3 regions of the Lysinibacillus sp. FSL L8-0126 genome follow, and region 1 is predicted to be linked to each of the others. Evidence: riboswitches for the same ligand, from Rfam matches in the RefSeq annotation. Region 1 holds a riboswitch; each other region holds the start of a gene.

Region 1 (7,982 bases):
ATCCTGTCATTCCGACCATTTTTTATGATAAATGGGGCCTTAGCTCAGCTGGGAGAGCGCCTGCCTTGCACGCAGGAGGTCAGCGGTTCGATCCCGCTAGGCTCCACCAGTTCAATATTTTTGGAGGTATACCCAAGTCTGGCTGAAGGGATCGGTCTTGAAAACCGACAGGCGGGTAACACCGCGCGGGGGTTCGAATCCCTCTACCTCCTCCATTTTGGGTCAGTAGCTCAGTTGGTAGAGCATTAGATTGAAGCTCTAAGTGTCGGCGGTTCGATTCCGTCCTGACCCACCATTATTTGCGGGTGTAGTTTAATGGTAAAACCTCAGCCTTCCAAGCTGATGTCGTGAGTTCGATTCTCATCACCCGCTCCAAAATGGGCCTATAGCTCAGCTGGTTAGAGCGCACGCCTGATAAGCGTGAGGTCGATGGTTCGAGTCCATTTAGGCCCATCATTATTCCGAAGTAGCTCAGTTGGTAGTAGCACCTGACTGTTAATCAGGTTGTCGCAGGTTCGAGTCCTGCCTTCGGAGCCACGGCCCGTTGGTCAAGTGGTTAAGACACCGCCCTTTCACGGCGGTAACACGGGTTCGAATCCCGTACGGGTCATCAAGCATGTAGCACAAATATTGTGTTACATGCTTTTTCTTTTATCAATAAATGATACATTAGTAAAGAGTGAAAGCTACGAATCCGCTATCAATGGTTCAGTAGCTTTTTTACATGACTAATATTTTGTTTCTCCTTTCTATAAGATGTCGCCCACCTCTTTTCCTTCTTCATTCACAATATCTTCTAATCATGATTCGATTCATTATAAATTTGAACAAACTATTTCATATATGCAATATGTATGTTTTTTTATAGCTATTTTCGTGGTGCTTGTCGTTTTGTTCCTCTAATATGAGGATAAGTGGAGGAATCGAAATGAATATACAGGAGATCCAGCAATTTTTAAGTTTATATCAGACAGAACAAGATGAATCAGAGCGTTGGTTAGCGAATAGATTACAACAGATTAAGAATGCAGGTGAGTACGACCCAACAACAGAGGAGCTAGCTTTTGGTGCACGGGTGGCGTGGCGTAATAGTAACAAATGTATTGGTCGTCTGTTTTGGCAATCATTGCATGTAGTAGATGCACGTGCCGTTTTAGATGAACAGGATATTTTTCAAAAACTACTGGAGCATATCGATTATGCAACAAATAGTGGAAAAATCCGTCCAACAATAACAGTATTTGCTTCGAACAGGGTGCGTATATGGAATCATCAGCTAATTCGTTATGCAGGCTATGAAACGGAAGCTGGCGTTATTGGTGATGCACATTCTATTGTTTTTACTAAAGTATGTGAATCGTTAGGTTGGAAAAGTGAGAGGACACCATTCGATGTGTTACCTCTTGTTATACAAGTAGATGAGCGAGCTCCGCAGCTGTTTACAATTCCTGTAGAATATATTTTAGAGGTGCCAATTCGTCATCCAGAGTCAGTGGATGTAGAGAAATTAGGAATGAAATGGTATGCTGTACCCATAATTTCAAGTATGCGTTTTCAAATGGCAGGCATTGATTTCCAAGCCGCACCCTTTAATGGCTGGTATATGGGGACAGAAATCGGTGCACGTAATTTAGCAGATCATGACCGTTATAATATGCTACCAGCTATTGCGGAGGTTTTTAATCTTGATACAACCAAGCAAGCTTCACTTTGGCGTGATCGTGCATTAGTGGAGCTTAATATTGCTGTCCTTCATTCTTTTAAAGAACAAGGCGTGAGCATTGTCGATCATCATACAGCTGCTCAGCAGTTTAAATTGTTTGAAGAAGCAGAGGAATCAGCAGGACGAGACGTTACAGGCAACTGGACATGGCTAATCCCACCACTTTCGCCCGCAACGACTCATATTTTCCATAAACCTTATGTCAATATTTATCATACACCCAATTATTTTTATCAAAAACCATGCTATTAACTGATTGTGGAGAGGACGAAACGCTATGTTGAATGAGCAAATTCCGAGTATCCCGTGGTTACAATTGACGACACCTTATGGAAGAGGAACGGCTATCCCTCAGCTGATTGAACAGGAGCAATATACAGAGCTAGCTGAGTTAGTGGAGCATCAAGGTACACTATGGCAGGTCACACCATGGGCTTTGCTTGTCCTTCTAAAAAAGCTTGCTAGCAAAAATACGGGGGATGTCTCTGTACAAGAAGTAGAGCTTTATTTAGCTGTGGCACATGCAATTTCTGAAGATTATCTAGACCCATCCTATTCAGTTCAAACTATGCAGGAGCTGTTAGATGTCAAATATTTATGGATGGATCACGAAGAGAATGATGAGCTGGAATGGGAGGAGGAAACGCCAAAGGGTTATGAGCAGAAAGCTTTTGTAAGCTATTATTATTTTAGTTATATACTCTTACAAGAGGCTGTTCCTATTTTTGCAGCAGTTATAGCTCACAACAAAGAAACAGCAGACCGTCTTACTGAACTGCTAACCTTACTACAGCAATTGGACAAATAAAACGTCTATACTTATATAGAAGTAAAGCAGATGGGAAATATGAGCAGTTATCCCATCTGCTTTATTTTAATGGACATATTCGTCTTTAGAAGCTCTCATTGAGCAAAAGAAAAGAATGGTCGCCACAGCTACAAAGAGCCAACCAGCAATATTCCAGCCACCAAATAAATCATGTAAGTAGCCAAAAAGAATAGGGCCAATGGCGGCAAATAAATAACCTAATGATTGTGCAAAGCCTGATAAATCTGCTGCCTCAAATGCCGTGCGTGTACGAAGTGTAAAGAACATCATCGCTAAGGCAAATGAAGAACCTCCTGCTAAACCTAAAAGAATCATCCACAGTACCCCAAGACTTGTCCACTCCATGACAACTCCAGTAAAGCCTATTAAATAGAAGAATGTAAACATCACTACAAGAGGTCTTTGAGAAGCCATTTTACTTGCAATGATAGGCACAGCCAATGCCATTGGTACTTGTGAAAATTGCATGATAGAAAACATCCAACCAGCTTTGTCAGGAGCCAATCCCTGGGCGATGTAGATTTCGGGAATCCAAGCAGCAGTCGTATAAAATAATAAAGACTGTAATCCCATTGCACCTGTGACAGCCCAAGTAACAGGTGACTTCCATAAGGGTGTACTCGTCATTTTAGAGGTAGTGGCTGGCTCAGGTTTATTTGATTTCAATTGAGGTATCCAAATTAAAATCGTTACGACCACTAGTACAAGTGCAATGGACAGCGCTCCTTGCCAGCCAAATGATGAATTGGCTATAGGATAGCTAATACCTGCGCCAAGCCCAGCCGTTAAGTTCATCGACATAGTGAAAAATGCCATTAATAAACCAACATGGTATGGAAATTTTAATTTTAATAATCCTGGAATCAGCACATTTCCAAATGATATCGCTATGCCGATGAGTACAGTACCAAATACAAGTAACCCCGTTGTACCAAGGGAACGTAGAACAATCCCCAAGGCTAATAAAATAGTGGATAAAAATAGTGTTAGCTCAAGCCCTAGTTTGCGTGCTACAACGGGCGCAAATGGTGAGATGGTAGCAAAAGCGAGCAATGGAATCGTTGTTAGAAAGCCTGCAAGTACATTAGAAATACCAAGATCGTCACGGATAAATGATATAATAGGGCCAACAACAGTTAGTGGCATTCTTAATGTAGAGGCTATAAAGATAACTCCGAACACTAAAAGTAAGGTTGTTCCCCTCCAGCTAATTTTTTTACTCGGAAAACTAGCGGAATGATCATTTGTAGTCAAAATAAATCCCCCTGTTCGTAACCGCTCTAATTGAACTACTATAACACTTTAACAAACTAATAAAAATAGTAGAAGATTCACAAAATACAGAACATTTATTGTTATATTGAAATGTCAAAGGTCTTATGCTAATATAATAAGCATCATAAATTTAATAATTATATGCCTCATGTTTGTATTGAGGTAGAGGTCGCGATATTTATAAGTATGCTAATGGAAATGACAAGCATTGATGAGATTAGCTGAAAGGGAATATTGCCGAAGTGTGAGGGGACTTGAAAACCTCATGCTGGGGCTGTCTCCGAAAGGAACAGAACTGTCACGTTTGCACAACGTGTTGAGCTATCATTTAGGAAAAACTGAGGATTAACTTAGCCATCACAGTGTATATGTGATGGCATTTTTTTGCCTCGTAAATAGGAAGGAAGCTATATCGTGAGTGAAATAAAAGTAAATCAGCTCGGACATAAAGCGCCAAAGCTGAAAAAAGAATTGAAAAGCCGTCATATCACAATGATTTCTTTAGGCGGTACAATTGGTACGGGACTATTTTTAGCCAGTGGTGGTGCCATTGCACAAGCTGGACCTGGTGGTGCATTGCTTGCCTACGCCCTAATCGGTATTATGGTGTACTTTTTAATGACAAGCTTAGGGGAAATGGCTGCCTATATGCCATCATCCGGTTCATTTAGTACGTATGCAACAAAATTTGTAGATCCAGCACTAGGCTTTGCATTAGGCTGGAACTATTGGTATAACTGGGCAATCACTATTGCAGCAGAAATTGCGGCAGTATCCTTAATTATGAAATATTGGTTCCCTGATAGTTCATCAGCCCTTTGGACAGTATTATTTATTGCTGTTGTACTGTCATTTAATTTACTTTCTGTAAAGAGCTATGGAGAAAGTGAATATTGGTTTGCGATGATTAAAGTAGTGACAGTCATTGTTTTTATTATTATCAGTTTATTAATGATTTTTGGTATTTTAGGTGGACAGGCACCTGTAGGCTTTACTAATTTCTTTATTAGTGATGGACCATTTCACGGTGGCTTCCTAGCTACATTTGGAATTTTCCTAGCAGCCGGATTTTCATTCCAAGGAACAGAGTTACTTGGGATTACAGCAGGTGAAACAGACGATCCAGGAAAAAATATTCCAAAGGCTGTTAAATCCGTATTCTGGCGTATTCTTTTGTTTTATATTTTAGCAATTGGTGCAATCGGAATGTTGATTCCATTTACAGATGAACGCTTATTATCAGAAGATATCGCAGTATCACCGTTTACATTAGTGTTTGACCGCTTAGGTATTGCCTTTGCAGCTTCGTTAATGAATGCCATTATTTTAACGGCTATGCTGTCAGCTGGAAATTCAGGGCTTTATGCATCATCACGTATGCTATGGCAATTAGCAGTGGATGGACATGCGCCTAAGTTCTTCACAAAGCTAAGTCGTCGAGGAATACCAATTTATGCATTGATGGCAACATTAGCTGTAGGTTGCTTAGCTTTTTTAGCGTCTTTCTTTGGTGATGGCGTTGTTTATATTTGGCTGTTAAACGCCTCTGGTATGTCTGGTTTTATTGCATGGCTCGGCATTGCCTTTAGTCATTATCGCTTCCGTCGTGCATTTGAGGCACAGGGCCTAGATCCAAAGCTATTACCTTATAGAGCAAAATTGTACCCGTTTGGACCACTATTTGCCTTTACTGTTTGTATGATTGTGGTCATTGGGCAAAATTACACGGCCTTTACGGGAGACCAAATTGATTGGTATGGGATATTAGTTTCTTATGTTGGAATCCCACTATTTTTACTGTTATGGTTTGGCTACAAAATCAAGCACAAAACAAAAATGCTTTCACTTCAAGAATGTGATTTAAAAGTGGAAGATTAAATAGTAGGGCTGTTCTGTAAACTAATGAATGATTGGTTTATGGGACAGCTTTTTATGTCTTAATCGTCGTTAAAAATATCAAAAAATAATATCATATATAGAGTAATATTAGTATTTACTAACTAGCCATTCGAAAGTCGATGTCTAATCAAATAAAAAACAGGTACCCATTCTTGAACTGCCCCGTAATAGTTAGAAATCAAACTTTTACGGGGCAGTTCATCTCGAGTACCTGATTTTTATTATCCAAATATTGTTTCCCACAGTAAGTAAATATTCAATGTCACAACGATAATAACAACAAACCAACCTAAAAACGTTGTAATACGGTGATTGACTAAACTGCCCATGATGTTTCGTTTGCTTGTAAACATAACAAGAGGGACAAGAGCAAATGCAATACCGAAAGATAAAACAACCTGACTTAGAACGAGCGCATAGGTTGCATTCACGCCTGAAGCAATAATGACTAGAGGCGGCACCATAGTAATCGCTCTACGTAAATAAAGTGGTATTTTTCTTTGAATGAATCCTTGCATGACTACATCACCTGCTAACGTCCCGACAGAGGAGCTAGCTAGCCCGGCAATAAGTAAACCAAGACCAAATGAAATAGCAGCCATGGGGCCGAGCGCATCTTTTAAGCCATTGTAGGCAACATCTAAATCTTCTACAACCACGCCTTGTGTGTGGAAGACTGCTGCAGCAATGATCAGCATGCTCATATTAATCGCTCCGGCAATAATCATAGCGATGATAATATCGATAAATTCAAAACGGAAAATACGTTTTTTTTCATTTTCATTCCGACCAACAATACGATTTTGCGTTAACGATGAATGTAAGTAAATAGCATGAGGCATGACAGTTGCTCCTAAAATACCTGTTGCTAATAATAGTGAATCTACACCTTCAAACTGTGGCGTGAACATGCCAATCGCTACATCGCCCCATTCTGGCTGTGCTAAAAATGTTTGGAAGGCAAATGCTAAGACAACAATTAACACCATGCCCGAAATACCGGCTTCAAAGGCTCTAAATCCTCTTCTTTGAAGTTCTAAAATAGCAAATGAACCAACTGCCGTAATTAATGCTGCGGGCAGCATAGGGATATTGAAGAGCAAGTAAAGCCCTAATGCTGCACCAATAAATTCAGCGAGATCTGTAGCAATGATGACCAATTCAGCCTGTATCCATAAAAAGATGGATGTTTTTTTAGAAAAATGCTCGCGTGCTACTTCAGGCAAGTTTTTACCTGTCGCAATTCCAAGCTTGGCAGATAAGGATTGAATTAACACGGCCATTAAATTAGAAAAGGCTATAACCCAAAGTAGCAGGTAGCCATATTGAGAGCCTGCTGTAATATTTGTAGCAAAATTACCAGGATCGATATAGGCGACGGCTGCAATAAATGCAGGTCCTAAAAATGGTAAAAAGCGTCGCCAACCTTTTATATCTCCATCTAAAACCGCCTCGGCAGACGATTTTGTGACTCGTTTGTAAACCATATTGTTCCCTCGTTTCAAAAAGTATCATTAACGAAATAAAGTTTCCTATAGGAAAATAAGATATTAGTATTCTAACGCTAGGAATCAAAAAAGTGAAGTGGTTTGCTTTAAGTTTCTATAAGTATGTGCCATTCTCATCATTTTCTAATTAGACTTTCACCACCAGCATCGTTTACGATGAAAAGAAAAGATGAAGGACGGATTCGACATGACCAATCGAATTTTAATTATAGAAGATGAAGAAAATATTGCGAGAGTGCTACAGCTTGAGCTTCAATTTGAAGGCTTTGAGGCGGAAATGGCTCATACAGGGACAGATGGTTTGCTTCGTTACCGTGAACAGCCATGGGATTTGATCCTACTTGATGTCATGCTGCCTGAGATGAGTGGCATTGATGTGCTAAAGCGGATTCGTGCAACGGAATCCCAGACACCTGTTATTATGCTTACTGCCAAAAGTGAGGTGGAGGATAAAGTAAAAGGATTGGATTTAGGAGCCAATGATTATGTGACAAAGCCGTTTGAAATTGAAGAATTGCTGGCGCGTATTCGCAATGCTTTACGATTTTCACAAAAGGCTAGTCCAAAACAAGTTGCCCTTGCATTTGGACACTTATCGATAAACGAGCAAACAAGAGAGGTCGTATATTTTAATAAAGATATTCAACTGACACCTCGTGAATATGATTTATTGTTCTATTTACTAAAGCATCCTAAACAAGTACTGACTAGGGAACAGCTACTAGAGGCTGTATGGGGCTATGACTAT
Region 2 (7,982 bases), 2.0 Mb from region 1:
GCTGGCCATATCGAGCAAGCCGATGTCCATTTAAAGGAAGTAGATGAGGCATCTAAGCATGTTCTTTATTATATTAATAACTTAATTGCCTATTTAGAAAAAGAACGTGTCATGCAATAAACGGAGAGGCTCATCCCTCCCCCCCATTAGCTAGGAGGTATTCCCTTGAACAAACGAGCAAGTATCAAATTTTTTGGTGATGTTTACGGCACAGGCTACCGTTTTTTCATCAAACAAAAAGCTATTGAATTAGGGTTAAAAGGCTACTGCCGATTGAATGACGCAGAGCAAATTGAAGTGGAAGTGGAAGGCTCTGAAAAAGCGCTTAATGAATTCCTCCTTTTTGTCCAAAAAGGCGTCAGCCCTCAAGCTGATTCCAATTCATTTTCATTAGAATTGTTTGATGAGTTAAAAGGATATGTACGTATGGAGTCAGACATTGTTTAGTCTGGCTCTTTTTTTTGTACTGTTATACGGGACGTCAAAAAGAGTAAAGAAAGCATTCCCTTTTCGCCATACATTGATATGAAACATTCCCCAAAACTAGGAACATCTTTTCATTTGAGCGTTATTTAATGTTCGTAATAGTCAACAACATACTAATCATATATTCCCCATTCAAATAAAAAATAATGACTATCAGATTTTCCAAATATATAATCATATGTATGTCCCTTTTTTATTTGAATAATTTCGACATTATTCAATCTAGTTAAAAGTTCTTTTACAATGGCCTCTTGAGCATTAAGGTATGCTAACTCATTTTTAAATCTACTGATAAAATCATCTTTGTTCACTAACTCCATATAACTGTATTTTTTGGGGTAATACTCATTAATCCAGCCCATTTCTAACGCCGTTATCCATTGTTCATCTGAAGGGTCTGGGTCATCATTAACTTCCCACTCCTCTCCATCAAACAATTCCTTTTTAAAGATCGCTGAAAATGCCTCTTGAATAGTATCAAATTGACTTTTTTCTGCAAATATTAAATCGACTTGCATAACATAGTTATCTCTAAATTCATATACATCAAATGATAAATTCGATAACCTTACATTAGCAATTTGTCTCGCAAATAAATTGTGATCATCAAGCAACTCTTGAATATCTTTCTTCATCAAATAATCTCCATACCTTTCTTCCTACTTCTATTAAATTAATACTACACCGCATTATTGTAAGAACTATAAAAGGCAACAAAAAGCCACGTTCAGACTTCTGACGATTATTTAATTTTTATTTTTTGAATCGTCGCAACATAGATAGATGCTTCATTGATTTTCACATATTGATTTTTGGATTCCTTCAAATATCCCTCTTTGCATAAATACGCTTTTAGCTTTGATTTTTTCTCAAAGATCTTTTCTATCACCTTTTGCTCCCATACTTGTTCATCTATATTTTTAGTAATCGACATCATATAAATTTTTGTCATGCTCTTTCCCCCTTTAACTATTTTACGAATTTATTTGGGTAAAGTTTCAATTTAAAAAAGACGTGCCCTTGAGCTAAGACCTATCATTTTGTTCCCATTCATAATGTTTTTGGGGTTGGGTCATCCTATTTATGAATGGATGCTACTGTTTTAGTTAACGCTTGAATGGTTATTAGTACTGATATGGGGAAATGACCGTTGAATCGCTCATGCCAATGCCACAATCGTTCATTAGGAGGACAAAATCGACGCATTTGGAGAAACAATTCACTTATTCTATGTATTATCATTGAGAAAGTTAACAAATAGCAGTAAAATTTATGTAAGGGATCATTTTCAATGAAACTTTATGTCGATTATTTCGTATAAGAAGATAGACATATTGAAAAGCAAGGAGGATGAAACAATGCTTAGTGTCGGACAGTTTTTTTCTAGACATTCTGCCAGCTTTCTTATTTCGCTTACGACCGTTTCTATCGCAGCAATTGCGGCAAATCCTGGATTCTTCCTTGGTGGTTTACTGTTTGCGGGTTCCTACGCGACGAGTATAGCGTTGCTGAAACATAGACAAAAAAAGAAAGTCATGCAAATAGCAGGTATTACAAAAGAAGAATTCAAGCATATTGAAACACAATTATCAGCAGCTAATAAGCATATTCAAACATTAAGTCAAAACTATTTACGCGTACGTTCTGTATCTGCGTTTAAACAATTACTTGAAATGACGCGTATTTCTAAAAATATCGTCAAAATTGTGAAGACAGACCCACGAAAATTTTATAATGTAGAGCCCTTTTTCTATGCACACTTACCTTCTGCTGTGGAATTAACGGATAAGTATACAATGCTTTCGAAGCAGCCTGTGAAGGATAAAGAAATTCAATTAACATTATCAAAAACACGTGAAACGCTAACTGATTTAAATGATACGATTCAAATTGATTTAAAGGACGCGCTTGCTAATGATATTGATACCCTACAAATGGAGATTGAATTCGCAAATCGTTCTAATCTTAGACGTAGAGAACAATTGGATTGGCGAGGGGACGATAAATGACAGCAAATGAACACGCATTTCAACTGAATACCATACCAGGGCTTTCTCCACTAGTCCAATCCTATTTAGAAACAACTCCACAAAATGAGGCGATGGCGACTTATGAAACGCTATCGCCTCTTGCACAAAGTCGTGCCTTACTTTATGCTAGTCAAATTGATTTGACAGATTTTGAATCATTGCTGTCCCTTGGGCAAGATTCACAGCGAGCCCTGTCTCAATTTGCTGATCGCATGCTTGCGCAAGTAAAGCAAAAGGACGTCTCAAAAATCGGTCAAATGCTTGATTCCTTAATGCACACGTTAGATCGAATAGACCCGACGGCTTTAGAACCAAAGAAACAAACCTTTTTCAAAAAAATCTTTGGAAAAACAGAGCCGACTGTGAAGCAAACATTAACAGAATTTGAGCGTATTAGTATTCAGGTGGAACGTATTGGCGTTCAGCTGGAGCGTGCACAGCTTCAGTTGATCAAGGATGTCGAAAACTTAGAAGCGCTTTATGCTCATAATCGTGGATTTTTTGAGGAGCTGGCTACTGCCATTGCAGCAGGTCAAATGAAAAAACAGCAAGCCATTGAGGTTGAGTTACCCACACAAATAACGAGTGTTCAAGCAACGAAACAACCGCTTGCTATTCAGCAGCTCAATGACTTTGCCGCACAAATTGAAAGGTTGGATCAACGTATTTATGATTTACAAGTATCACAGCAAGTAGCGCTGCAAACGGCTCCTCAAATACGCATGATTCAACAGGCGAATCAAATGTTAGCGGAAAAAATTGAATTTTCGATTGTCACTTTGATTCCTCTTTGGAAAAATCAGCTGGCGATGATGCTTTCTATGCATATGGATCATCACTATGCACAGCTAGAAGAACGATTAGCTCAGGCACATGATCGCTTCTCTAGTCCATCGTTTGAACAACAGGTTTCGAAATTTAAAGAAACGCAGCGAGAACTGCAAACCGCGATTAAAGATGTGTTTGCCCTGCATACAGCAACTGAACAAGAAAAACAACAGCTACAAGATGTGGCAGGTGCCAGAGGCTATCAGCGCGATTAACAAAAAAGGGGTGGCTCAGCATATAATCTGAACCACCCTGTTTTATGTTATTCAAAATAATCTTTATAGTAGCCACCGACATTACCTGTATTATCGATGATAAAAATGAACTCTTCTGTTTCATTTTTTACTTCATATTCTTTCCCTACTGTTAATACATTGGACACTAAGTATTTTGATGCATTTGTATGTTTGCAAGTTATCGTTCGTAGTGTTGGCGCATCTTTCCATTTTAAATGTAACATATTCTCTCTACCTCTCTTTACTAGCCGAAGCTAATGTCTATTGCTTATTTTATAATATTTTTGGGCTTTTGTGGAGAAAAAAGAAAGACTATAGCTATTCTATCCAAAAAAAATGACTATTTGAGGTGTTATGATGAGTTTTGGTGGTGTACCGCAATGGTTTTTTATTATTGCTGTAGCATTTGCAATCTGCTTTGTTCTTTATGCAGAATGGAATTCTAGAAAATAAGTGAGTCCAATAAATCGGACTCACTTTTTCTATGCTTATTTTAATGTCCGCTTTAAAAATTCTTTTGTCCGTTCATGCTGAGGGTTTACTAATACTTGTGATGGCGGGCCTTCCTCGACAATGATGCCTTTATCCATAAAGACGACACGATCTGCCACCTCTTTGGCAAACTCCATCTCATGTGTCACGATTAACATTGTATTCCCCTCAGTGGCTAACTGTCGCATCACCTTTAATACCTCACCGACCATTTCTGGGTCTAATGCCGAAGTCGGTTCATCAAATAGCATGACATCTGGATTCATTGACAATGCTCGAGCGATAGCCACACGCTGCTTTTGCCCCCCTGAAAGCTGACGAGGCTTGGCGTTCACATATTGATCCATACCAACGATATTCAAATATTTAAGCGCCGTTTCTTCTGCTTCTTTCTTTGATCGCTTCAATACTTTGATTTGGCCCACTGTGCAATTGTTTAACACATTGTGATTGTTAAATAAATTGAATTGCTGGAATACCATTCCTAGATGTGTACGATATTCTTGAATATTGTGCTTATCATCTAAAATGTCTTCCCCTTTATAAATAATTTGACCACCACTTGGCGTTTCTAATAAATTGATGCAACGAAGTAATGTCGATTTACCAGAACCAGAAGAGCCAATTAAACAAACGACTTCGCCTTTTTCTACTTGGAAATTTACATCTTTTAACACTTGGTTACGTCCAAATGATTTACTTAAATGTTCAATCTTAATCACTGCCATTTGTGCGTCCCCCTATACAGCTTCTTTTTGTTCTTTTTGATAGGCATCAGGTCCATCTAGACGTTTTTCAACATAGAGAAGGATGCGAGATGCGGTAAATGTCATGATAAAATAAAGAATACATGCAACAAAGAATGATTCAAAATAACGGAAGTTGTTACCTGAAATTGATTTTGTTTGGAAGAATAATTCCGTTACCCCAATGACATTTAATACGGCTGTATCCTTAATATTCATAATTAATTGGTTACCTGTCGCCGGCAAGACATTGCGTGCTACTTGTGGTAAAACAACATGCAGCATGATTTGGAAGTGATTCATACCAATTGCCGACGCTGCCTCGTATTGACCATTATCAATCGAGACAATACCACCTCGAACAATTTCTGCCATATAGGCCCCTGTGTTAAGGGAAACGACTAAAATACCTGCTGTAATAAAATGCATATCGATACCAAATGCGATATCTAGTCCGTAGTAGACTACCATAGCCTGTACAATCATTGGTGTACCACGGAAAAATTCAACATAGCATGTCAGGATAAAATTAATAAGCTTTAAGCTATAAAATTTTAAACCTTTTTTACGAACTGGAATCGTATGCATAATTCCAATGAAAAATCCGATGAATGCACCAATAATTGTACTAATAATCGAAATCAGTAACGTATAATACGCACCTCGTAAAAACATTTGCCAGTTGTTTTCAATAATTGAAAGTATCCATTCAAGACTCATGATGTTCCTCCTAACAATGTCATGTTGCTTGCTTATTTCCTTCGTGTCCTAGCTATTTCTACTATTCTATGATTTGTTACGCTAGGACATTATCATTATGTAGAGAGGTTCTCATTTTGATAATGATGAAATGATCATGCACGGACCAGCAACTAGCCCGTGCCTTGTCATTATTGTGCTGCTGGTTGTTGAGAAATCGCTTCTTCCATAATCGCTTGACGATCGTCTTCCGAAATACCTTTTAGGATTTCGTTGATTTTTTCACGGTTTGCATCGTCTTTACGTAAGCCTACAGCAATCGAAGTATTGGAAAGATCCGTATCAAAGCCTTCTTCAAATGCGACATATGTGAACTTATCGTTGGCAGCAGCAGCGGAAATACCTTCTGGACGTTCTGCTACATAGCCATCAATTTTGCCAGCCTCTAAAGCGACACGCATTGCGGGGAAGCTTTCCATTGCTGTTTGTTTTTCTACACCGTTAATTTGATCAATAACGTTGTAGTTCGATGTATTTAATTGTGAAGTAATTTTAGCACCAGAGAAATCTTGAATCGATTTTGCATTTTCATACTTGCTACCTTTCTTAATAACCATAACGAAATCAGAAGTATAGTAGTTTTCTGTAAAATCAATCGTTTTCTTACGCTCTTCAGTTGGTGACATACCCGCGATAATCGCATCAATTTTGTTAGATTGTAGCGCTGGTACTAATCCGTCCCATTCCATTTTGACAATGACTAGCTCTTTGCCTAAGCCTTCAGCAATTTTTTTTGCCATTTGGACATCGTAGCCGCCTGCATACTCTGCATTATCAGCAATTTTCACTGCACCATTAGCATCACCTTGCTGTGTCCAGTTAAATGGTGGATAGCCAGCCTCCATTCCGATTCGGAATTCACCGCCACTTGCTTCCTTGTCAGCACCAGCATCACCTGAACCGCCATCCTTTTTGTCGCTAGTGCCACATGCAGCTAGCACAATTGCTGTCATGATAGAGATCATTACTAACAACCATTTTCTTTTCATAAAAAACTCTCCTTTTCTGTAAAAAAATAAGACAACTGTAATAAAAAAGACCTAAGTATATTGAACTTAGGTCTTACCTTGTATGACAGTTGCCCAAATCCTCACTATAATTTCCATTTTCCGAGATAGCACAACCTAGTAAATCTGGAAATCCATTTACTAGGACAGTCCTGCACTTATTCACTGCAGACCCAGCATAAAAGTACGAGCTCCTTTTATACTTCGGCGATATTTCCTTCTTCATTGCGTCTTCGCTTGCTTGAACTCAACAATGAACTAATAAATACCGCGCCTCTACCTCACTGGTAAACGTTAGTGAGGTTTGTTTATTTAATTGATATTTAGATACTACTATAAAACTAGTACACTCGTCAAGACAGTTTTAACATTTTTCTGACTAATGACAATATTAGGATATTGTTCGTTCTCTATTCATTTTAAATCGTTAAGCTTCTATCGATATTTCTGAAAATTAAAACAAATTTTTATTATAGAGTATGTGCTCTATGTGAGAAAAGTTGTGTTTATGTCTTTTTTGCTCCTCTAAACGATATAACATTAGTACTCTTTCAAACATAGAATCGATCAAAATCTTTCGTCATGCATAAAAAAACCCTGCTGAACATTGTTCGCAGGGTTGAATGGCATTATGAATTTAATAGTAAATCTTCAGGATTTTCGATTAATTCTTTAACTGTTTTTAAGAATCCTACAGAATCTTTTCCATCGATGATACGGTGATCGTAAGAAAGTGCTACATACATCATTGGACGGATTTGAACTTCACCATTTACTGCAACTGGACGGTTAACAATTGAGTGCATACCTAAAATACCAGCTTGCGTACCATTCATGATTGGAGTTGACATTAATGAACCGAATACACCACCATTTGTGATTGTGAATGATCCACCAGCCATGTCATTTAAGCCTAATTTTTTATCACGAGCTTTTGTCGCTAAGTTAGCGATATCTTTTTCGATTTCTGCAAAGTTTTTGCTGTTTGCATCGCGTACAACTGGTACAACTAAACCTTCTTCAGTTGATACAGCAATACCGATATCAAAGAAGTTATTTAAATGAATTTCATCGCCAGAGATTTGAGCGTTTACGTATGGGTATTTTTTTAGTGCCGCAACAACAGCTTTTGTGAAGAATGACATGAAACCAAGTTTGATGTCGTTTGCTTTTACAAACTCTTCTTGTTTACGTTTACGAAGTGCCATGATATTTGTCATGTCAATTTCGTTAAATGTTGTTAACATTGCTGTTGATTGTTTCACTTCTAATAAACGTTTAGCAATTGTTTGGCGACGACGGCTCATTTTTTCAACTGTTACACGGTCAGAATTAGCTGCTGGTGTAAATACTACTGGGCCACCTGAAGTTGCTACTGATGTAGGTGCTGCTACTGGT
Region 3 (7,982 bases), 1.6 Mb from region 1:
ATGGTGTTCAAAATGATTGGCATTCCAGGCGCAGATCACATTATGAATGCTGTTGTTATACTTGCCATTATTTCTTCCATGAATTCAGGGCTTTATGGCTCATCCCGTGTACTATATACACAAGCTGTAGACGGACGGGTTCCTAAAATATTTGCCCACTTATCTAAAAGAAAAGTGCCAGTATATGCTATTTTAATGTGTACATTAGCGATGTATTTAGGAGTTATTCTATCTTTATATGTTGGCAGCAAGACTTTTGATTTTCTAATGGGATCACTTGGCTATACCGTGTTATTTATTTGGTTAATTATTGCGATTGCCCATTTGAAATCCCGTAAAAAACAAGCAGAACATACAAGTGCCTATGAAGTAAAATGGTTCCCGTATACAACATGGATTGCCATTATTGCCTTAAGTGCGATTTTAATTGGGATTATTTTTACAACATCTATTATCGTGACAAGCATTACGTTAGGCATTTATCTTTTTATAACATTCACCTATGTATGGAAAGGTCGTTATCAAGCCAATTAATGGTCTTTATAGTTTTTTTCGACACAGTTTTTCATAAAAAATACATTGCAGGCAGATTGTTCGCTCAAGTGAATTTATCCATGCTATACTACAATCATAGTAAGTTTAAGGAGGATTTCAAATGGCAATTGTACATGCAACAGATGCTACGTTCCAGGACGATATTAAAGAAGGGTTAGTACTTGTAGACTTTTGGGCTGCTTGGTGCGGACCTTGTAAAATGATTGGGCCAGTTCTTGAAGAAATGGACGCTGCAGGAAGTGCAGCTAAAATTGTAAAAGTTGATGTAGACAATAACCAAGGTACTGCAGCTCAGTATCAAATTATGTCAATTCCGTCTTTACTATTATTTAAAGATGGAGAATTAGTTGACAAAACTGTAGGCTTCCAACCGAAAGAAGCTTTAGAAGCATTTATCGCAAAACATGCGTAATTAATGAAGTTCACAAAAGCCGGACCATCAATAGATGTGTTCGGCTTTTTTTCGTTATATAATAAAGGTAATATCTATCATATTCAATTGAGAGGGATTTTTACGTAGGGGGGGCAGGTAGGTAATGAACGATTTAATCAAGCGTAAACTAGATATTTTACCGGATCAGCCTGGCTGCTATTTGATGAAGGATCGTCAAGGGACAATCATTTATGTGGGCAAAGCGAAAATACTGAAAAACCGTGTACGTTCTTATTTTACGGGAACACATGAAGGCAAAACACAAAGGCTTGTCGGTGAAATAGAAGATTTTGAGTATATCGTGACATCATCTAATATTGAAGCACTTATTTTAGAGCTGAATCTCATTAAATTACATGATCCAAAATACAATGTCATGCTAACAGATGATAAGACATATCCATATTTAAAAATTACGAATGAAAAACATCCACGTCTTATTACGACACGTAAGGTAAAAAAGGATAAGGCTAAATATTTTGGTCCTTACCCCAATGCTTATGCGGCAAGTGAAACGAAAAAGCTGTTGGATCGATTGTATCCATTGCGCAAATGTGTCCAATTGCCTTCCAAAGTTTGCTTGTATTATCATATGGGGCAATGTTTAGCACCTTGTGTAAAAGAAATTAATGGTCAGGTTTATCAAGAGATGATTGAGGATATGACGAAGTTTCTAAATGGTGGTGTCGAGGCAGTCAAAAAAGAGCTTGAAGTTAAAATGCTTGCAGCTGCTGAAAACTTAGAATTTGAGCGAGCGAAGGAGTTTCGCGATCAGATTGCACATATTGATACGGTCATGCAGAAACAAAAAATAGTATCAAGTGATACAACGAACCGCGATGTATTTGGCTATGCCGTCGAAAAAGGCTGGATGTGTGTGCAAGTTTTCTTTGTTCGCCAAGGAAAGCTGATTGAGCGTGATGTCTCGGTTTTCCCAATTTATCAAGATGCTGAGGAAGAGTTTTTAACATTTGTTGGCCGCTTTTATGAAAAACCAGAGCATATTAAGCCGAAAGAAATTTTTATTCCACAAGCAATTGATGCAGCCATCTTAACGGAGTTATTAGAGCTTAAAGTTCTTACACCAAAAAGAGGTCAAAAGAGGGAATTGGTTGAATTAGCAACTAAAAATGCTGAGATTGCTGTGGCAGCTAAATTCCAGCTAATTGAACGGCAGGAAGAACGGACAATTGGTGCTTGTGAGGCACTTGGTGAAGCAATAGGTATTTCAACGCCATTACGAATTGAGGCATTTGACAATAGTCATATGCATGGCACGGATGCTGTATCGGCTATGGTTGTCTTCATTGATGGAAAGCCTGCGAAAAAGGAATATCGTAAATACAAAACGCGTACGGCTGCAAAGCATGATGATTACGGTGCGATGCAAGAGGTTATACGTCGGCGATATTCGCGTGTCTTAAAGGAAGGCTTGCCATTGCCAGATTTGGTCTTAATTGATGGTGGCAAGGGGCAAATGGAAGTCGCCCGTGAAGTACTAGAAGATGAGCTTGGACTTGTTATACCGATTGCAGGTTTAGCAAAAGATGATAAGCATAATACGTCGCAGCTATTGTTTGGTGATCCACCAGAAGTAATTGCCTTAAAGCGTACTAGTGATGGCTTTTATTTATTACAACGAATTCAGGATGAAGTTCACCGCTTTGCTATTACCTTCTTGCGCCAACAGCATGAGAAGCATGCCATTCAATCGGTGTTAGACCATATTGAAGGTGTGGGGCCAAAACGCAAGCAGCAGTTGCTCAAACATTTTGGTTCAGTTAAGAAAATTCGAGAGGCGAGCGAGCTAGCTTTGCAGGAGGCAGGAATACCTGCTAATTTAGCGAGCCAAATTTATAGCTATTTTCAGCAAGAGTCATTGTCAAAGGAATAGACATGTGCTAAGGTTGTAAATAACATTGTTCATCAATGTGATGAATAGCGAACTGGTGTGGCTAGCATGTTGACGCCAGCGTTAAACCAATTGAATACATTCACTTTATGGTGATGATAGAGGTGCAAGATTCAAGAGTAACACAATGGAGGATGAACAAGTCCAGAGATCGTGTGTGAAAGGGGAGCTTGCCGAAGTATAGCATTGTTGTTTCCTTTGTTGTACTGGTTTTACATTTAAGAAATGTAAGATTGTCGATTCTAAAAGTTTCGGAGAGCTATCACACATGCACAAGTTACGATCATTGTACATGTTATAGGCAGCTTTCACGTTATGTGGAGGCTGCCTTTTAGTTTTCTAGAAGCAGGTGAAATATATGACTGGAAAGGAGAACGCAAGAAATGGCTAAAATAGTGATGAAGTTTGGAGGGGCTGCACTAGCTTCTACTGAACAAATCCAAGAGGCAGCAAGGAAGGCGATTGCTGAAAAGGACAGAGGCTTCGATGTAGTCGTGGTCGTTGCAGCAATGGGACACACAACGAAAGATGTGCAAACGATGGTACATCAACTAACGGACGAAGTGCCCAAACGAGAATTAGCTGCAGTCGTGTCTACGGGCTCTCAATTATCCAGCGCTTTATTTGCCATCGCATTACAGGAAGCGGGCTATGAGGCAGTGTCCTTAACTGGATGGCAAGCAGGTATACATACAGATTGTAAGTATCGTCATGCACGTATCGACTATATCGATGACAGTCGTATTGAAGAACATCTTGTACAGGGACAAATTGTAGTGATTGCTGGAGAACAGGGTATTGATGAGGAACAAAATATTACTACACTTGGCAAAGGCGGAGCTGAAACAACAGCTATAGCACTCGCGGTAGCATTGGAAGCAGAGCGAACTGATATGTACACAAATGTTGACGGTGTTTATACAGCAGATCCACGCTATGTCAGCAAAGCTCAAAAGCTGCAGGAAATCTCCTATGATGAAATGCTGGAGTTATCTAATTTAGGATCACATGTTATTCATCCTCGTGCAGTGGAGTTAGCAAAAAAATTTCAAATGCCCGTTATTATACGCTCTAGCTTAGTAGAGTCAGTAGGTACTTTATTGAAGGAGGAAGTGGAAATGGAGAAAAATTTAGTCGTCCGTGGTGTAGCCTTTGAGTCAGATATTATCCGTTTGACAGTGGGGTATGATGCGTATGCCGATGGTGCATTGGCAGATATGTTTACAATCCTTGCAGAAAACCGCATTAATGTAGATATTATTGTACAGGCAATCATTGATGGCTTAAAACCAACTGTGTCTTTTTCCATTTTAAAAGAAGAATTTGCGGAAACATTGCGTGTTCTAGAAGATAGTAAATTGTCACTTGGCTTTAGTTTTGCTGACTTTGAAATAGGATTGGCGAAGGTTTCTATCATTGGTTCAGGTATGGCCTCTAATCCAGGTGTGGCTGCTCGCATGTTTGATCGATTACGTCGTGAAGATATTCCTATAAAAATGGTTAGTACGTCTGAAATAAAAGTGTCTGTTGTTGTACCACAGGATGATATGATTCGTGCAGCAAATGCCTTGCATGATGAATTCAATTTAGAGCAAGCACTTTATATATAATAATAGAAGAAACAGTATTTTCTGTAATAGTCCGAAATTAAAGGAAGAAAAAAGAAGGATTGTCATCCCATTGAATAGGGAGACAATCCTTTTCATCATTCAGTAGGGATGGTATTCATAATACGTTCCTTGACATCCCATTTGACTGTAAACATGACATAGTGCTGCTTTTCTCGCTTTTCATCATAGCATTCTGTAAGGTAGCCTTTAGCTAATTGAATTTGCTCTGCTATAAATCCTGCTTCCAGTCTAAAGCTTCGTTGTTTGATTTGCAATATTTCAGGGTCATTTGTCAATTGGAAAATGCGACCATCCTTTGATTCCTTCATGAGCTCTAGTGTACCCCAGCAGGCATCTGCGAAAAATGCGATAAGTTCGTCTTGACTTTTGCATGGGAACTTGCGAGCAAGCTCTTTACCTGCCCAATAAAGGACATCATTCTCATGTTTACCAAGGATAGAAGATAGAATATGATCGCGAATGAGCTCATAACCAAATGATGAAATTGTAGGAGATGGAGTGTTTAACATTGTTATCCTTCTTTCTTAGAATTTTCTTAAAATTCAACAGTAATAAAGTAATGATAGATTTTTCGAGAAAAAACAACGCATCATGTACTAGATTAGTTCTTTAATAAGCTCTATGAAAAACTCCGAGTTGCCTTGACGCTCGTAGCTCTTGAGAGTACAATAAACATGTCATAATATTGTACCATGATGAAATACACAGTCAATGAAGTATCATTTACAAAATGATGACTTCTTTTGTTGTGCTATTTTAAGTACTAAGGGGGGTAACAGTCTTGTCGAAAGATCGAGAGTTTTTATGGCGTCGCTTACATTCTCTACTTGGTATCATTCCAGTAGGTCTGTTTTTAACGATGCACCTGTTCATTAACTTTACAGCAACAGGCGGGGCAGAAAGTTACAACGATGCTACCGCAGTAATGGAAAAGATTCCATTCCTTATCCTAGTTGAATGGATTGTCATCTATATTCCATTAATGTTCCACGCATTCTATGGTGTCTACATTGCATTCACTGCTACACCAAACACAGGACGTTTCAGCACATATCGTAACTGGATGTTCTCTTTACAACGTTTCACTGGTGTATTCCTAGTGATTTTCATTGCATGGCATATTTTCCAAACTCGTATTCAAAAAGCACTTGGCACACACGTTGATTACGACATGATGGCGAATATCGTTGCTAATCCATTCATGCTTGGATTCTACATTGTTGGTATTATATCAGCAACTTTCCACTTATCTAACGGTTTATGGGCATTCCTAGTAAGCTGGGGTATTACACAATCTCCTCAGTCTCAAAAGATTGCTACTTACGTAACAAACATTATTTTCGTAATTCTAAGTGTAGTTGGTGTGGCTGCTATTTTAGCTTTCGTATAATTCAATAGAAGCTACGATAGAGTAACAGCAATCATTGCAATTTTTTAAGAGGAGTGAGAAATAATCATGGCGAAAAGCAAAATAATTGTTGTCGGCGGTGGTCTTGCCGGTCTGATGGCAACGATTAAAGCAGCTGAAGTTGGTACTGAAGTTGATTTATTCTCATTAGTTCCTGTAAAACGCTCACACTCTGTTTGTGCGCAAGGCGGAATTAATGGTGCGGTAAATACAAAAGGTGAAGGGGATTCTCCATGGATTCACTTTGATGATACAGTATATGGTGGGGACTTCTTAGCGAACCAACCACCAGTAAAAGGTATGTGTGACGCAGCACCTGGCATTATCCACTTAATGGACCGTATGGGTGTTATGTTCAACCGTACACCAGAAGGACTTTTAGATTTCCGTCGTTTTGGTGGTACTTTAATGCACCGTACAGCTTTCTCTGGTGCAACAACTGGTCAACAATTACTATATGCGCTAGATGAGCAAGTTCGTTCTCATGAAGTAGCTGGTTTAGTAAATAAATATGAACACTGGGAATTCCTTGGTGTTATCATCGATGATGACGGCGTTTGCCGTGGTATCGTAGCGCAAGATATGCGTACAGAAGAAATTAAATCATTCCGTGCAGACGCTGTTATTATGGCGACTGGTGGCCCTGGTATTATCTTCGGTAAAACAACAAACTCTGTTATTAACACAGGTTCTGCTGCTTCTATCGTTTATCAACAAGGTGCTTCATATGCGAATGGTGAATTCATTCAAATTCACCCAACAGCGATTCCTGGAGATGACAAAAACCGTCTAATGTCAGAATCAGCTCGTGGTGAAGGTGGTCGTATTTGGACTTATAAAGACGGTAAACCTTGGTACTTCTTAGAAGAAAAATACCCAGCTTATGGTAACTTAGTACCACGTGATATTGCAACACGTGAAATTTTTGATGTCTGTGTAAACCAAAAACTTGGTATTAATGGCGAGAACATGGTATACCTAGATCTTTCTCATAAAGATCCACATGAATTGGACGTTAAACTTGGTGGTATCATCGAAATCTACGAAAAATTCGTAGGGGATGATCCACGTAAATTACCAATGAAAATTTTCCCAGCAGTTCACTATTCAATGGGTGGATTATGGGTTGATTACAACCAAATGACTGAAATTCCTGGTCTATTTGCAGCAGGTGAATGTGATTACTCTCAACATGGTGCAAACCGTCTTGGTGCGAACTCATTATTATCTGCTATCTACGGTGGTATGGTTGCAGGACCAAACGCAGTAGATTATGTAAAACACCTTAAAAAGCATGCAGAAGATCTTCCACAAGAGATTTACGATGCTCGTGTCAAAGAGGAGCAAGCGAAATGGGATGCTATCATGAAAATGGAAGGCACAGAAAACGCTTACTTACTGCATAAAGAGCTTGGTGAAATGATGACTGCTACAATGACTGTAGTACGTTACAATGATCAGCTTGAAGATACATTGAAAAAACTTGATGAGCTTACTGAGCGTTGGAATAACATCAACATTAACGATACGCAAAAATGGAGTAATCAAGGCGCGCACTTTACGCGTCAACTTAAAAATATGTTAGTGCTTGCAAAAGTAATGACAAAAGGTGCACTATTACGTAATGAATCTCGTGGTGCACACTATAAACCTGATTTCCCTAACCGTGATGACGAGCAGTTCTTAAAAACAACAATGGCGAAGTTTGACCCAACTACTGGTAATCCAATCATCACGTACCAAGAAGTCGACGTTTCTTTAATCCCACCACGTAAACGTGACTACTCTGCGAAAGGAGACTAAAAGTTATGCAAATCGCAGCTAATACTGGAAGAATGGTCAAAGTGGAAATCTTACGTCAAGATACACAAGGCGGCAATAGCTACTGGCAAAAATTCCAAGTGCCTTACCGTCATGGTATGAACGTAATCTCAATTTTAATGGAAATTCAAAAAAATCCTGTTACTGAGGATGGTGTAAACACATCGCCAGTATCATGGGATATGAACTGTTTAGAAGAAGTTTGTGGTGCATGTTCAATGG

What was found. A riboswitch is a leader RNA that binds a small molecule or an ion and turns the genes downstream of it on or off. The one in region 1 is predicted to bind lysine.
Region 2: it holds a riboswitch for lysine, as region 1 does, so the genes downstream of both, MHI34_RS19075 (transporter substrate-binding domain-containing protein) here and MHI34_RS05980 (amino acid permease) in region 1, are expected to answer to the same signal.
Region 3: it holds a riboswitch for lysine, as region 1 does, so the genes downstream of both, MHI34_RS13955 (aspartate kinase) here and MHI34_RS05980 (amino acid permease) in region 1, are expected to answer to the same signal.

Annotation. Positions count from the first base shown of each region.
Region 1 is NZ_CP152028.1:1,240,747-1,248,728, reverse strand. Features, by position in the region: tRNA gene MHI34_RS06035 (tRNA-Pro) at 1-18, shown strand, start outside; tRNA gene MHI34_RS06030 (tRNA-Ala) at 34-109, shown strand; tRNA gene MHI34_RS06025 (tRNA-Ser) at 123-215, shown strand; tRNA gene MHI34_RS06020 (tRNA-Phe) at 220-295, shown strand; tRNA gene MHI34_RS06015 (tRNA-Gly) at 302-375, shown strand; tRNA gene MHI34_RS06010 (tRNA-Ile) at 380-453, shown strand; tRNA gene MHI34_RS06005 (tRNA-Asn) at 461-537, shown strand; tRNA gene MHI34_RS06000 (tRNA-Glu) at 539-610, shown strand; gene MHI34_RS05995 (nitric oxide synthase oxygenase) at 929-1,975, shown strand; gene MHI34_RS05990 (hypothetical protein) at 2,001-2,531, shown strand; gene MHI34_RS05985 (MFS transporter) at 2,598-3,806, opposite strand; lysine riboswitch at 3,983-4,159, shown strand; gene MHI34_RS05980 (amino acid permease) at 4,242-5,705, shown strand; gene MHI34_RS05975 (Nramp family divalent metal transporter) at 5,948-7,213, opposite strand; gene MHI34_RS05970 (response regulator transcription factor) at 7,422-7,982, shown strand, end outside.
Region 2 is NZ_CP152028.1:3,943,543-3,951,524, forward strand. Features, by position in the region: gene MHI34_RS19030 (methyl-accepting chemotaxis protein) at 1-120, shown strand, start outside; gene MHI34_RS19035 (acylphosphatase) at 166-447, shown strand; gene MHI34_RS19040 (hypothetical protein) at 600-1,121, opposite strand; gene MHI34_RS19045 (hypothetical protein) at 1,229-1,438, opposite strand; gene MHI34_RS19050 (5-bromo-4-chloroindolyl phosphate hydrolysis family protein) at 1,845-2,495, shown strand; gene MHI34_RS19055 (toxic anion resistance protein) at 2,492-3,559, shown strand; gene MHI34_RS19060 (DUF6501 family protein) at 3,607-3,804, opposite strand; gene MHI34_RS19065 (amino acid ABC transporter ATP-binding protein) at 4,069-4,800, opposite strand; gene MHI34_RS19070 (amino acid ABC transporter permease) at 4,813-5,538, opposite strand; gene MHI34_RS19075 (transporter substrate-binding domain-containing protein) at 5,709-6,566, opposite strand; lysine riboswitch at 6,685-6,871, opposite strand; gene odhB (2-oxoglutarate dehydrogenase complex dihydrolipoyllysine-residue succinyltransferase) at 7,214-7,982, opposite strand, start outside.
Region 3 is NZ_CP152028.1:2,851,215-2,859,196, forward strand. Features, by position in the region: gene MHI34_RS13940 (amino acid permease) at 1-534, shown strand, start outside; gene trxA (thioredoxin) at 656-967, shown strand; gene uvrC (excinuclease ABC subunit UvrC) at 1,092-2,882, shown strand; lysine riboswitch at 2,992-3,170, shown strand; gene MHI34_RS13955 (aspartate kinase) at 3,284-4,510, shown strand; gene MHI34_RS13960 (YslB family protein) at 4,606-5,040, opposite strand; gene MHI34_RS13965 (succinate dehydrogenase cytochrome b558 subunit) at 5,313-5,921, shown strand; gene sdhA (succinate dehydrogenase flavoprotein subunit) at 5,988-7,742, shown strand; gene sdhB (succinate dehydrogenase iron-sulfur subunit) at 7,748-7,982, shown strand, end outside.